DNA from 2 places in the Stenotrophomonas sp. 28608_Sma genome. Region 1 is predicted to be linked to the other one. Evidence: riboswitches for the same ligand, from Rfam matches in the RefSeq annotation. Region 1 holds a riboswitch; the other holds the start of a gene.
The links. A riboswitch is a leader RNA that binds a small molecule or an ion and turns the genes downstream of it on or off. The one in region 1 is predicted to bind thiamine pyrophosphate.

Region 1 (6,997 bases):
ACGGCGACGAGATCAACATGCGCCGCAACGTGCTGAACCAGATCGGCTCCGACGCGAAGGCGCTGACCGGCCACACCCTGGCCGAGATGCGCGGGATGAACGACGGCGACCTGGCGCGGACGTTCTCCAGCTATTACATCCACAAGTACGCAGCGATCAGCATTCCGGAAAAGAACATCGAACCGCAGGCGGTAGTGCAGGGCCAGGGCCAGACCCCGGCAGCACCTGCGCAGGCCAGCGCAGCCGTGGCGGCGGGTGCAGCCACGCTGGCGGCAACCGCAACGGCAGCTGCCACACCGAAGCCAGGCATTGAACTGCAGGCCGCCTACGAGGCCGGCGTGAAGTACGACGACGTCAAGTACGCCATCAACATTCCGGGCCACGCACTGTACGTACCGGGCAAGACCGGCAAGAACGTGGAGCAGGGTTACATCGACTGTTCCGGCTGGGTCGGCACGCTGCAGAACCGGACCATGGACGAGATCAACCAGAAGGCCGGGCACGCGGTGTTCAGCAAGGCTGATCGCATCGACCTGGGCAACCTCGGTTCCGGTGGCATCGTGCGCAAGGCGTTCGACCAGTCCGGCGTGCTGCTGGACCGCGACGCGATCCTGAAGCCCGATGCGCTGAAGGAAGGCATGATCATCGGCCTGGATACGGCCAAGACCCGCCATGAGCACTGGAACGGCATCGACCACATCGTGATGGTGGTGCGCGACCCCAACACCGACAAGCTGCTGATCAGCCAGTCCACCGGCAGCAAGGGCGTGCACACCATGCCGGTGGAGGACTACCTCAAGCAGGTGAAGGACCACCCGAACTGGAAGCTGTACGCCTCCGATCCGCTGTCCAAGGCCCGCGACCTGCTGGAAAACCGCACCCAGTCCCACGAGCAGACCCAGGGCAAGCCTGCGGCCGAGCACAAGGCCGCTGCCACGCCGCACGCCGAACTGTACAAGCCGGGCGCGCACAGCGAGGGCGTGCGCAAGGTGCAGGAGCAGCTGGGCCACCTGGGCTACGTCGGCGCCGACGGCAAGCCGCTGGTCGAAGATGGCCGCTTCGGCCGCAACACCGACGCGGCAGTGCGCCAGCTGCAGAAGGACAACGGCCTGGTGGTCGACGGCATTGTCGGGGCGAAGACCCTGGAGGCAATCAAGGACGCACGCGAACGGCCGTTGCTGAACGACGAGCGGCACCCGCGCAATCCGTTGTTCATCCAGGCCAGCAAGGGTCTGGAACTGCTGCCGGCCGGGACCTTCAAGGACCGCCACACGCTGGAAAGCGCTGCTGCGGCTTTGACCAAGGAGGCGCATGCCGCCGGCCTGCAGCGCATCGACTCGGTGGTGCCCAGCCCGAACGGTGAGCGCCTGTTCGCCGTGCAGGGCACCATCGGCGACCCCGCCGCCAGCCGCGTGGCGGTGGAGACCCGTGCCGCCAGCGAGCAGAGCCTGGCGCTCAGCAGCGGTGCCGTGCAGGGCGCGCCGAACGTGCTGCATCAGCAGCAGGACGCCCAGCAGGAGCAGGCCCGGCAGGCCCAGAAGGCGATGGGCGTCTAAGCCCGCGGCACCTTGGGAGAGAAGGGAGGGCCACGTTCGCGTGGCCCTTTCCCTTTCTGCCAGCTGAGCGGCCGGGGCCGCTTTCAGCCTTGCTTCATGCCGCCTGCCGCTAGATGAATGCGCAAGCCGCACGGTGGACCAGGCAATGTTCCGGCAATGTTGGAACGCCAGCGTGGACATCACGGCAGCCGGGGCGCCCCGCGCCCTCCCTGCCCAGCGTGGCATGCACCTCACAGGAGAACGAACATGCTCAGTACTTCCGCACTCAGCTTCCGCGGTCTGGCGATGGCTCTGGCACTGGTGGCCGGTGTGGCCGTGGTCAGCGATGCCAGCGCGATGTCGAGGAAGGACAAGCGCACCCTGGTCGGCGCCGTGGTCGGTGGCGTGGCCGGCAACCTGCTCTCCAACGGTGATCCCGCTGCCACTGTCGGCGGTGCCGTGGCTGGCGGCGCGATCGGCAACCTGACCACCTCCGACCGCCGCGACCGTCGTTACTACGACAATCGCCGTTACGACGACCGCTACGATCGCCGTTACGACCGTGGCTACTACCGCAGCGGCTACTACGACCGCGGTGACGACCGTCGCTGGCAGCGCGAGCGCTACTACGACAACCGCTACTACCACGACCGCGGTCGCCATCGCGGCTGGTAAGCAGCGCGGCATCCCCCATGCCGATGCACGGACGGGCGGGTCGATGACCCGCCCGTTTGCGTTGGCCGCGGCCATGGCGTTGAATGCGCAGCCTTGGATGTGATTTTCCCCACTGGGGCTGCGGCATGACTTCTTCTTTCCACCGGGTGCAGGGCCTCAACAACGACGAGGTCGCTGCCGACTGGCCGCCGATCAGCACCGCAGACCTCGCGTGGCTGCGCCGGCGCTTTCCGCAGCTGGATGCGGACAGCCATCCGCACTGGCACAGCCCGCGGCCACTCTCGGCCGCTGCCATCGTCAATGGCAGGGGCGGCGCGGTGTTCATCAAGCGCCACCACCACAGTGTGCGCAGTGCGGCCTGCCTGGAAGAAGAACACCACTTCATCGCCCATCTCGCTGCCGCCGGCGTACCGGTGGTGCAGTTGCTTGCGGCAGCCGATGGCCACACCGCAGTCGAGCACGGCGAATGGACCTTCGAGCTGCATGCCGTGGGCGTGGGCGAGGACCTGTACCGCGATGCCGTGTCGTGGTCGTTGCTGACCGATGTCGCGCAGGCCCGCGAAGCCGGCCGCATGCTGGCCCGGTTGCACCGTGCCGCCGCCAGCTATCACGCGCCACAGCGCAGTACCCATCTGCTGGTCGCGCGCGACGATCTGATCCGCGCCGACGATCCCATCGCCGCGATCAAAGCCGAACTGCCCACACGACCGGGGCTGGCCCGCTATCTCGCGCGCATTCCGTGGGAAGCACAGCTGCAGCGCGACGTGCTGCCTTGGCACACGGGCCTGGCCGAGCGCCTGCGCGACGAGCCACGGCTGTGGGCGCACAACGACTGGCATGTCTCCAACCTGCTGTGGCGCGACGGGCAGGTCAGCACCGTGCTGGATTTCGGCCTGGCTTCGCCCACCAGCGCACTGTTTGACCTCGCCACCGCGATCGAGCGCAACGCAGTGGCGTGGCTGGAACTGGAGCGCGGCATGGAGGCGGTGCGCATCGACATCGCACTGGCGTTGCTCGACGGCTACCGCGAGGTGCTGCCGCTGTCGGCGGCACGCGTGCAGCTGCTGGCCGACCTGCTGCCGATGGTCCATTTCGACTTCGCACTGTCCGAAGTGGAGTACTTCGAAGGCATCACTGGCTCCACCGCAAACGCGGATGTGGCGTGGCAGCCGTTCATGCTGGGGCATCCGGCGTGGTTCCACAGCGCGCCGGGACAGGCACTGCTGCAGGCGTTGCACGCGGCAGCCTGAAGGGCACCGGCTCGCAAATCCGTACCATTTGTAGTGAAATGGTCACCTGAAGCGGGGGTGCCTGGATCTGCCAGGCTGAGAGAGTCCCTTGGAACCTGATCCGGTTTGCACCGGCGTAGGGAGCTTTGAGCCGCAGCCACACCCCCGTCATGGGCCGGTGCACCTGCGCGCCGTCGCTTCGTCTCCCTTGTTGTCCGAAGACGAACCGAATGAACCGCTGCCTGCGCCCCACTCTGCTCTCCCTCGCCCTCTGCGCCGCGCTGCCGCTGCACGCCAGCGAGGCCGAGGCGTCCCCCGATGCGGCTGCCACCGGCGCCGAGCGCTCGCCCACCGAACTGGCGGCGGTACGCGTGCAGGCCGGCAAACCGAAGGCCGATACCTCACGCGTGAACGCCTTCGGTGGTGGGTCCTGGAAGGACACCCCGGCCTCGGTGAACGTGCTCGAGCGCGACTATCTCGACCGCCGGCAGGTGCGTTCGCTGTCCGAGCTGGCCAGCAACGATGCCTCGCTGGGCGATGCGTATGCGCCGGTGGGTTACTACCAGAACATCGCCATCCGTGGCTTCGCCCTGGACGCCGCCACCGGCTACCGCTTCAACGGCCTGTCCATCGCCGGCGAACAGCGCTTGGCGCTGGAGAACGTGCAGTCGGTGGAGATCCTCAAGGGTGAAGCCGGCCTGGCCGCAGGCGTGATGGCGCCCGGCGGGATCATCAACTACATCGGCAAGCGCCCGGCCGAAGTGCGCACCGCCACGCTCGGTACCGACTCGGAAGGCTCGCGCTACGTCGCCGTCGATGTCGGCCACTGGATCACCCCGCGTTTCGGCCTGCGCCTGAATGCCGCATGGGATTCCAGCAATTCCTACGTCGAGCACGCCGATGGCCGTCGCAACTTCTACTCGCTGGCCGCCGACTGGCTGATTGGCGAACGCGGCAAGCTGGAAGTGGATGCCAACTACCAGACCAGCTCGCAGCGTTCGGTGTCCGGCTACCAGCTGCTGGGCGCGCGTGAGCTGCCGCACGGCGTGGATCGCGAATTCCTGCTCGGCTACCAGCCGTGGCAGCGCCCGGTGGATATCGCCAGCACCAACATCACCGCGTTGCACACCTACGACTTCAACGATGCCTGGCAGTCGCGCGTCTCGGTCGGCCACAGCCGCTCGGTGATCGATGACAACGTCGCCTTCGCCTACGGCTGCTACTACGCCACGCAGTGTGCCGATGGCAGCGTGCCGGGCAACTACTTCGCGCCCAATGGCGACTACGACGTCTACGACTACCGCAGCCCGGACGACACCCGCCGCAACCAGCAGGCCCGTGCCGAGCTGCGCGGCCGCTTCGAGACCGGCAGCGTCGGCCATGAGTTGACCATCGGTGCCGACTACTTCCGCCGCACGGTAGACAAGCGCCCGAGCGTCAACGAGTACGTCGGCACCAGCAACATCCACGACGCACAGGTGCCGGTGTTCGCGCCGTCGCCGAAGATGCCAGGGCCGTCCGCACGACGCCTGGACAGCCGCCAGACCGCGTTCTTCGCGCTGGACCGGATGAGCTTCGGAGACGAATGGCAGTGGCTGGCCGGCGGCCGCTTCGTGCGCCTGGACGAGCGTGCCTACGACAAGCGTGGTACCCCGCAGCGGCACAGCCGCCTGTCGCGTTTCCTGCCGCAGACCGCCGTGGTGTGGAAGGCCACCGATCAGCTCAACGCCTATGCCAGCTACGTGCGCGGCATCTCGCTGGGCCAGGAAGCGCCGTTCTGGACCAGCAACGCCGACACCTTCCTGCCGTCGGTGCAGTCGCGGCAGCTGGAAGTGGGCGTGAAGTACGTGCCGGTCGAGGCGCTGACGCTGGGCGCAGCCGTGTTCCGCATTTCGCAGCCGTACCAGTACGCCAGGCCGGACAACAGCGACGTCGGCTACACCTTCGTCGAGGAAGGCACGCAGACCCACACCGGCCTGGAGCTGACCGCCAACGGCCAGCTGACCGATGCGCTGCAGATCGTGGCCAGCGCCAGCGTGCTGCAGGCGCGCGCGCGCGACACCGGCACCCCGGCCTATGAAGGCCATCAGCTGGTGAACGTGCCGAAGGTGCGCGCCAGCGTGCACGTGGCCTACGCGCTGCCGTTCGTGCAGGGCCTGGATGTGACCGGTGGCTGGCGCTATGCAGGCGCCAACGTCGCCCGCGCCGATGGTGGTGTGCGCGCACCGGACTACTCGGTGTTCGATGCCGGCCTGCGCTTCCAGCATCGCCTGCACGAACGTGCGGTGACCTGGAACCTGTCGGTGGACAACGTGTTCAACCGCTTCTACTGGCGCGATACCGGTAGCAGCGGCGGTGACTACTACCTGTTCCCCGGCGCACCGCGACAGGCCCGCCTGTCGGTGACGTTCGCGCTGTGAGCGGCGTCATGCTCGAGTGGACCGCCGCGCTGTGCAGCATCCTCGGCGTCTGGCTGATGGCCAAGCGCCGGCTGGTGGCGTGGCCGGTCGGCCTGCTGTCGGTGACGCTGTACGGGCTGGTCTTCGCCGAGGCCAAGCTGTACTCGGACACCCTGCTGCAGGTCGCCTTCGGTGGCTTCCTGGTCTACGGCTGGCTCAACTGGCGGCAGCACGCAGCGGATGAGGGCAGCGTCCGCATCGTGCCACTGGCGCGCGGCAAGCTGCTGCGCGACCTGGCCATCGGCCTGTGCGGCGGCGTGGCGCTGGGTGCGGCCATGCACACCTTCACCGATGCCGCGCTGCCGTGGCTGGACGCGATGCTGACCGCGCTGAGCCTGGTCGGCCAGTGGTGGCAGGCGCGCCGCCACGTGGCCTGCTGGTGGGTGTGGATCGCGGTGGACGTGGTCTATGTGGGTGCGTACCTGTTCAAGTCGCTGCACGTGACCGCCGCGCTGTACGTGTTCTTCCTCGGCCTGGCCGTGTTCGGCCTGCGCGCGTGGAGCGCAGCCGCGCGTGAACCGCAGGTGGCAACGCAGTAGAGCCACGCCGTGCGTGGCCGGGGTTTACCGGTTGTCGCCAACCTTGGTTGGCACACGCCTGCCGACCAAGGTCGGCATCTACCCAACACATCCACGCAGGGCGTGGATCTACTGCACCCGCAAGATCAGTAGAGCCACGCCGTGCGTGGCTTGGGTTTACCGGTAGTCGCCAACCTTGGTTGGCGTGCGCCTGCCGACCAAGGTCGGCATCTACCAGGCGCATCCACGCAGGGCGTGGATCTACTGCACCCGCAAGATCAGTAGAGCCACGCCATGCGTGGCTTGGGGCTACCGGTAGTCGCCAACCTTGGTTGGCGTGCGCCTGCCGACCAAGGTCGGCATCTACCCAACACATCCACGCAGGGCGTGGATCTACTGCACCCGCAAGATCAGTAGAGCCACGCCATGCGTGGCCGGGGCCTACCGGTAGTCGCCAACCTTGGTTGGCGTGCGCGTGCCGACCAAGGTCGGCATCTACCAGGCGCATCCACGCATGGCGTGGATCTACTGGGTAAGCAGCAGGCCCAGCCGCAGCGGCTGGCGCATATCGGCCGGTGGCG
Region 2 (6,997 bases), 1.1 Mb from region 1:
TCTAGCCAGCTATCTGCCAGAGCTTGGCAGGATCACTGGCAAGCGCATCGCCAGCCTGGTCGGGGTAGCCCCGATGTCCCACGACAGCGGCACGATGAGAGGAAAACGAAGCATCCACGGTGGAAGAGCCGAAATCCGGCAAGTGCTCTACATGGCGGCAATGTCGGCCATGCGGCATGAACCTCGGCTGCGCGATTTTTACCAGTCGCTACGAGCCCGCGGCAAGGAAGGCAAGGTGGCCATCGTGGCAGTAATGCGGAAGATGCTGGTCATCCTCAACGCCCGTGTGCGCGACGCTGAAAGCGAGCTAGTCCCCGCCTGAGGCGAGCCAGGGCGAAAGACCAAAGGCTGCCGGCCAGCGGCCGGCACTACCGTGCCCGTTTACCTGACGGGCCTGAGACTCTCCAGCAACACAGTTGCTACAGGGACGTACTTGCGGCGTGTCCCGCCATCTGCCCCCTCACCGCCAAACCAGCAGCAACCCAGAGCCGCTTGTGAAGTTGCTGTTGCAGTTGCCGTTGCTTGAGAAAAGCGGTGCAGCCGCAGGCTGCAAAACACCCTCAATCCTGATCGTGCGCGCGCGCCGCCTCCGCCTGGGTCTCCTCCTGCGCCGCCATCTCGCGCGCGATCCACGCATCGATCATATGCCGCTGGCGCTGCGCCTGCCGCCGCTCGCGCGTGTACTCCTGGTCCAGCACCCGGTACAGCGACACCATCACCAGCACCATCAGCAGCGCGAATGGCAACGCCGCAATCGTGATCATGCCCTGCAGTGCATCCAGGCCACCGGCCAGCAGCAACGCCGCTGCGATCAGCGCCACCGCGATGCCCCAGGCCAGCTTGCGCTTCAACGGCGGATCGCCTGCCTCGTCAGTGGACATGCTGGCCAGTACCAGCACCGCCGAATCGGCTGATGTCACGAAGAAGATCATCAGCAGCACCAGTGCGGTGCAGGAAAGCAGCAAGGGCAGCGGCATGCTGTCAAACAGGGTGAACAGCACCGTTTCATAGCCATTGCCCAGCGCCTGCACCAGGTCGGCGTGGCCGAAGATCTGCGCCCACAGCGCAGTACCACCAAACACCGCGAACCAGAAGAAGCCCAGCACCGTGGGTGCCAGCACGACGCCGATGACGAACTCGCGGACGCTGCGCCCACGCGAGATGCGCGCGATGAACGAGCCGACGAACGGGGCCCAGGAAATCCACCACGCCCAGTAGAAGATGGTCCAGTCCGCCACCCATGTGCTGCCCGAGAACGGCGACATGCGCAGGCTCATCGTCACCAGCTGGTTGAGGTACGACCCCAGTGTGGTGGTGAACGTATCGAAGATGAATCCGGTCGGACCCAGCACCAGTACGGTGGCCGCAAGAAGCGCGGCCAGTGCAAGATTGAAGTTGGACAGCCACTTCACCCCGCGCTCGACACCGCTGGCGGTGGAGGCCATGTACAGCACGAACGCGATGGCGATGATGGTCAGCTGCAGTGGCACACCCGCGTGCAGGCCGAACACGCGTTCCATGCCGGCAGCGATCTGGATGGTACCGAACCCCAGCGTGGTGGCCACGCCAATGGCAGTGGCAACAACCGCGGCGATGTTGACCACGCGTCCGATCCAGCCGCGATGGTGCCGGCCGATGATCGGTTGCAGCATGTCACTGACCAGTCCACGGCCATTGCGGTTGAACTGGAACCAGGCCATGGCCAGGCCGATCAGCGCGTAGATCGCCCATGGATGCAGACCCCAATGGAAGAATGCATAGCGCATCGAAGCCCGCGCCGCGTCCATGCTCTGCGGTGCGAGGCCTTCCGGAGGCTTGGTGAAGTGGGAAATCGGCTCGGCGGCGCCCCAGAACACCAGGCCGATGCCCATGCCGGCGGCGAACAGCATCGACATCCAGCTGGCGCGCGAGAACTCCGGCTCGGCATCTTCACCGCCGATGCGCAGGTTGCCGAAGCGACCGAATGCCAGGTACATCAGGAAAGTCAGCGCCAGGAACACGACCAGAAGATAGAGCCAGCCGACACTGCGGATGACATCGGCCAGTACCGACTGCACCACGGTATTGAAGGGGCCGGGTGCAACACCGGCAAGCAGCACCAGAAGCAGAACCAGTGCGATGGAAACGCGAAACACCATGAAGGAGCTTCTCCGATCAAGGGATTGAGGGGAGCGAGCAGAGCTTGCTGCGAGGGGCCGGCGACATGCAGCACAGACCGGGCAGGGGCCGCGAAGGCGGCGGGGAAACACCGGCCGCAGCGGCACGATGCGCGTGCACGTTACTGAATGCGATGTCACGGTTCTGTTAATACAGAAACAGCGGATCCACGCCGTGCGTGGATGGAACAGCCAGGAGCTGCAGTGCGTTCTATGCTCTAATGCACACCAAGAAGCGGGGGTACCGCGGCCATGTGGCCACGGTTGAGACAGTCCCTTGGAACCTGATCCGGCTCATACCGGCGTAGGGAAGCTTTGCAGTGCAGCCATGTCCGGACTCCGCCCAAGGACCGTCCGGGCGCGGCAGCAGTGCGCCGCCGCTTCGTCCCTGACCTTCCTGGACGATGCCCGATGAACGCACAGCTCTCCGCCCTGCAGCAACAGGCCCAGCAACTCTCCGAATCCGTGACCCGGCCCATTCCCGGCTCGCGCAAGATCCACGTGCCCGGTTCACGTCCGGATCTGCAGGTGCCGATGCGCGAGATCGCGCTGACCCGCACGCCGACCTTGTTCGGCGGCGAAGAGAATGCACCGGTGACCGTTTACGACACGTCGGGCCCGTACACCGATCCGGAGGTGCGCATCGATCTGTCCGCTGGTTTGCCGGCACTGCGTCGCGGCTGGGTGGAAGAACGCGGTGATACCGAGCGGCTGGAAGGACTGAGCTCTTCGTTCGGTCGCGATCGCGAGCATGACCCGAAGCTCGATGCGGTGCGCTTCCCCGCGCGCAGCCTGCCTCGCCGTGCGCGTGCAGGTGCCAACGTCACCCAGATGCACTACGCGCGCCGCGGCATCATCACGCCGGAAATGGAATTCGTCGCCATCCGCGAGAACCAGCGGCTGGACGCGATCCGCGATGCCGGCCTGCTGCAGCAGCACCCGGGCGAGGCGTTCGGCGCTTCGATCCAGAAGATCATCACCCCGGAGTTCGTGCGCGACGAAATCGCCCGCGGCCGTGCGGTGCTGCCCAACAACATCAACCATCCGGAGAGCGAGCCGATGATCATCGGCCGCAATTTCCTGACCAAGATCAACGCCAACATCGGCAACAGCGCCGTGTCCTCGGGCATTGCCGAGGAGGTGGAGAAGCTGGTGTGGGCGATCCGCTGGGGCGGTGACACGGTGATGGACCTGTCCACCGGCAAGCACATCCATGAGACCCGCGAGTGGATCATCCGCAACTCGCCGGTGGCGATCGGTACCGTGCCGATCTACCAGGCGCTGGAGAAGGTCGATGGCCGCGCCGAAGCACTCACCTGGGAGATCTTCCGCGACACACTGATCGAGCAGGCCGAGCAGGGCGTGGACTACTTCACCATCCACGCTGGCGTGCTGCTGCGCTATGTTCCGCTCACCGCCAAGCGGGTCACCGGCATCGTCAGCCGCGGTGGCTCGATCATGGCCAAGTGGTGCCTGGCACACCACAAGGAGAACTTCCTCTACACGCATTTCGAAGACATCTGCGAAATCATGAAGGCCTACGACGTGACCTTCTCGCTGGGCGATGGCCTGCGCCCGGGCTGCATCGCCGATGCCAACGATGCCGCGCAGTTCGGTGAGCTGGAGACGCTGGGTGAGTTGACGAAGATCGCCTGGAAGCACGACGTGCAGACCATGATCGAAGGCCCCGGCCACGTGCCGATGCAGCTGATCAAGGAGAACATGGACAAGCAGCTGCGCGAGTGTGGCGAAGCGCCGTTCTATACGCTGGGCCCCCTGACCACCGATATCGCACCGGGCTACGACCACATCACCAGCGCGATCGGTGCGGCGATGATCGGCTGGTTCGGTACGGCGATGCTCTGCTACGTGACGCCGAAGGAACACCTCGGCCTGCCCAATCGCCAGGACGTGCGCGACGGCATCATGGCCTACCGTATCGCCGCGCATGCGGCGGACCTGGCCAAGGGACACCCCGGCGCGCAGGTGCGCGACAACGCGCTGAGCAAGGCGCGCTTCGAGTTCCGCTGGGAAGACCAGTTCCATCTCGGGCTGGACCCGGAGAAGGCCAAGGAATTCCATGATGAGACCCTGCCGAAGGATGCGCACAAGCTGGCGCACTTCTGCTCGATGTGCGGCCCGCACTTCTGCTCGATGAAGATCACCCAGGACGTGCGCGACTACGCCGAGGCCGGCATGAAGGAGAAGTCGGAAGAGTTCCGCGCCGCCGGCACCGAGGTCTATCACCAGGGCTGACGTGTAACGGGTAGTGCCGGCCGCTGGCCGGCATTCCGTCGTGCGTGGGACCGGGGAGAGTGCCGGCCAGTGGCCGGCACTACCGCTCATCACGCCGCTCCCGGCTATCCTCCGCCCATCACCCTGGGGAAAGGACGCCATGCCCGTTGCCATCACCACCCGCTGGCTGGCCATTGCCCGCCGCCATCCTTCGGCCTGGCTGCTGGGTGCCCAGTTGATCGCGGTGCTGCTGTATCCCGCACTTGATGACACCGCCGGCGGCCGTGCGGCACTGGGCATGTTCGGCATGGCGGTACTCGGCCTGGCGCTGTGGGTGGTCCAGCGCAGTCCGCTGGGCACCTGGCTGGCACTGCTGCTGGCCATTCCTTCGGTGGTGTTCTCGCTGGTCGGCGCACTGCTGGATCGCAGTGCGCTGCTGACCACCGCGCAGCTGCTGGAAAGCCTGCTGTACTTCTATACGGCCGGTGCGCTCATCGCCTACATGCTCCAGGACCATAAAGTCACCCGCGATGAACTGTTCGCAGCAGGTGCGACATTCACATTGCTGGCGTGGGCCTTCGCGTTTGCTTTCGCCGTGTGCCAGCAATGGTATCCGGGCAGTTTCCAGGGCACCGGTGGTGGCGCGCAGCGCACCTGGATGGAGCTTCTTTATCTGAGCTTCAGTTTGCTCTCGGGTGTTGGCTTGAGCGACGTTGTGCCACTGCATCCGCAGGCGCGCGCCTTGGTCATGCTGGAGCAGTTTTCAGGCGTGATGTACGTAGCTTTGGTGGTTTCGCGACTGGTTGGATTGACCATGCTGCGGCGCATGTGAAAATGAACGCCAGATAAAAATTTCGCGCCCCGCAGGGCGCGAATGGTGCAGCAAATTATGTGAATGCGTCGGCGAGAGAGAGCCTGGATGTCGACCACGCGATAGGCGAGGTAACCCGCATAGGCTAGTATTCGCCCGCTTCATTGTTTTTGCGGTATGCGCCGATGCTTTGTGCGGAGTCTGGCTTTTTGCTGTTCCCAGGACGGGAGGGTATCGAAGGCAAACGCTGCCCCGGACCTGTCTCTACTGTGTAGCGGAAAATGAACAGCAGTGAAAACCAGCCCCCCGGATTCGATCGGATCCGGATAGGAGAGTGCACTGTCACTCTGTCCTCGCGCGAAGTCGAGGTCGTGGGTGCGCGTCGCCCGCGTCGGCTGACGCCGAAGGCGCTGGGCGTGCTGCGTGTGCTGCTGCGCCAGCCGGGGCGTGTTGTCACCCGCGATGAACTGTTCGCGGAAGTCTGGCCGGACACGCTGCCGACCAATGATGTGCTTACCCAGGCCGTCACCCAGCTGCGCAAGGCGTTCAGCAACGACGACGACAACGGCCAGGCCTATATCGAGACCATCGCCAAGACCGGCTATCGCCTGCTGGTGCCGGTGCAGGTACTGGACGATGTCGAGCCGGCGCCGCCCGCGGGAGCCGATGACGAAATCGTGGACATGCAACCGGCGATGGCCATCGCCGAGGTGATGCCGCCACACGTGCAGGCATCGCGCCGCCGCTGGCGCCACGTCCGCCGACGCGTACTGCTGGTGCTGGGCGTGCTGATGCTGGCCACGGTGGTGGTGCTGACCGCGCTGCTGCTGCAGCGGGCACCGGCCAGCAGTTCAGCTGTGGACGCGGCCGTGGAGAACGGCACGCGCGTGATCGGCAGCCCGCAGCGTCCCTATCGGTTGATCACCGCGACCAGCGGCTTTGAAACCTATCCCACGCTTTCACCCGATGGTTCATTGGTGGCCTATGAGGGCGCCAACGAAGACGGGCAGGGCGGTGGCGCGATCAAGGTGCAGACCTCCGGCAACGCGCCTGCGCGGCAGCTGCTGGCTCCGCCGGCCGGCTCGGTCGATCGCTTCCCGAGCTGGTCGCCGGATGGACGCGAGATCGCCTTCGCGCGGTTCAGCAACAACGGCGGTTGCCAGGTGCTGATCGCCAGCGCGACCGGTGGTGCCCTGCGCCAGGCCACACGGTGCGATGGCACCGAGCTGCTCAGTTTCGACTGGACTCCGGACGGCCGTGGTCTGGTGTTCGGCAGCATGGTGGGGCGCTATGCCCATCGCGGCATCCGCAAGCTTGATCTGGCCAGTGGCCAATGGGAGGCGCTGGACTACGGTGTCGCCGAGGATGACTTCGACTATGCGCCGCGCTACTCGCCTGATGGCAAGTGGCTGGTATTCGTGCGCAATCCGCAGCTGGGCGACCTGTGGCGCATGCCGGCCGCGGGTGGCACGCCCGAGCAGCTGACCAACGAGGCCGCTGAACTGCGTGGCTGGGCCTGGTTGCGTGATGGCCGGACGATCGTGTTTGGACGCCGTGTCGACAGTGAGGTGCGCCTGTATTACCTGGACGTCGAGAGCCGCACGCTGCGCGACGCCGGGCTCGACGACGCACAATGGCCGGCGACGGCGCGCCGCGCGGGGATGCTGGCCTTCGTTCACCGCCGCGCGCAGTTCGGCATCTTCAAGGTGCCGATGGAGGGCGGTTCACCCCCGCAGCGCCTGTTTGCATCCAGTGGTCGGGATGGGCAGCCGATGGCGGCGCCGGATGGACGCCA

Region 2: linked by a shared signal. The riboswitch ahead of thiC (phosphomethylpyrimidine synthase ThiC) and the one ahead of ACZLHH_RS01035 (TonB-dependent siderophore receptor) in region 1 are both predicted to bind thiamine pyrophosphate.

The regions. Positions count from the first base shown of each region.
Region 1 is NZ_CM151308.1:233,864-240,860, reverse strand. It holds gene ACZLHH_RS01050 (XVIPCD domain-containing protein) at 1-1,556, shown strand, start outside; gene ACZLHH_RS01045 (glycine zipper 2TM domain-containing protein) at 1,803-2,210, shown strand; gene ACZLHH_RS01040 (phosphotransferase enzyme family protein) at 2,336-3,460, shown strand; TPP riboswitch at 3,504-3,599, shown strand; gene ACZLHH_RS01035 (TonB-dependent siderophore receptor) at 3,670-5,859, shown strand; gene pnuC (nicotinamide riboside transporter PnuC) at 5,868-6,437, shown strand; gene ACZLHH_RS01025 (hypothetical protein) at 6,942-6,997, opposite strand, start outside.
Region 2 is NZ_CM151308.1:4,144,448-4,151,444, reverse strand. It holds gene ACZLHH_RS19645 (IS110 family RNA-guided transposase) at 1-322, shown strand, start outside; gene ACZLHH_RS19640 (BCCT family transporter) at 561-2,138, opposite strand; TPP riboswitch at 2,384-2,485, shown strand; gene thiC (phosphomethylpyrimidine synthase ThiC) at 2,568-4,412, shown strand; gene ACZLHH_RS19630 (ion channel) at 4,552-5,223, shown strand; gene ACZLHH_RS19625 (winged helix-turn-helix domain-containing protein) at 5,484-6,997, shown strand, end outside.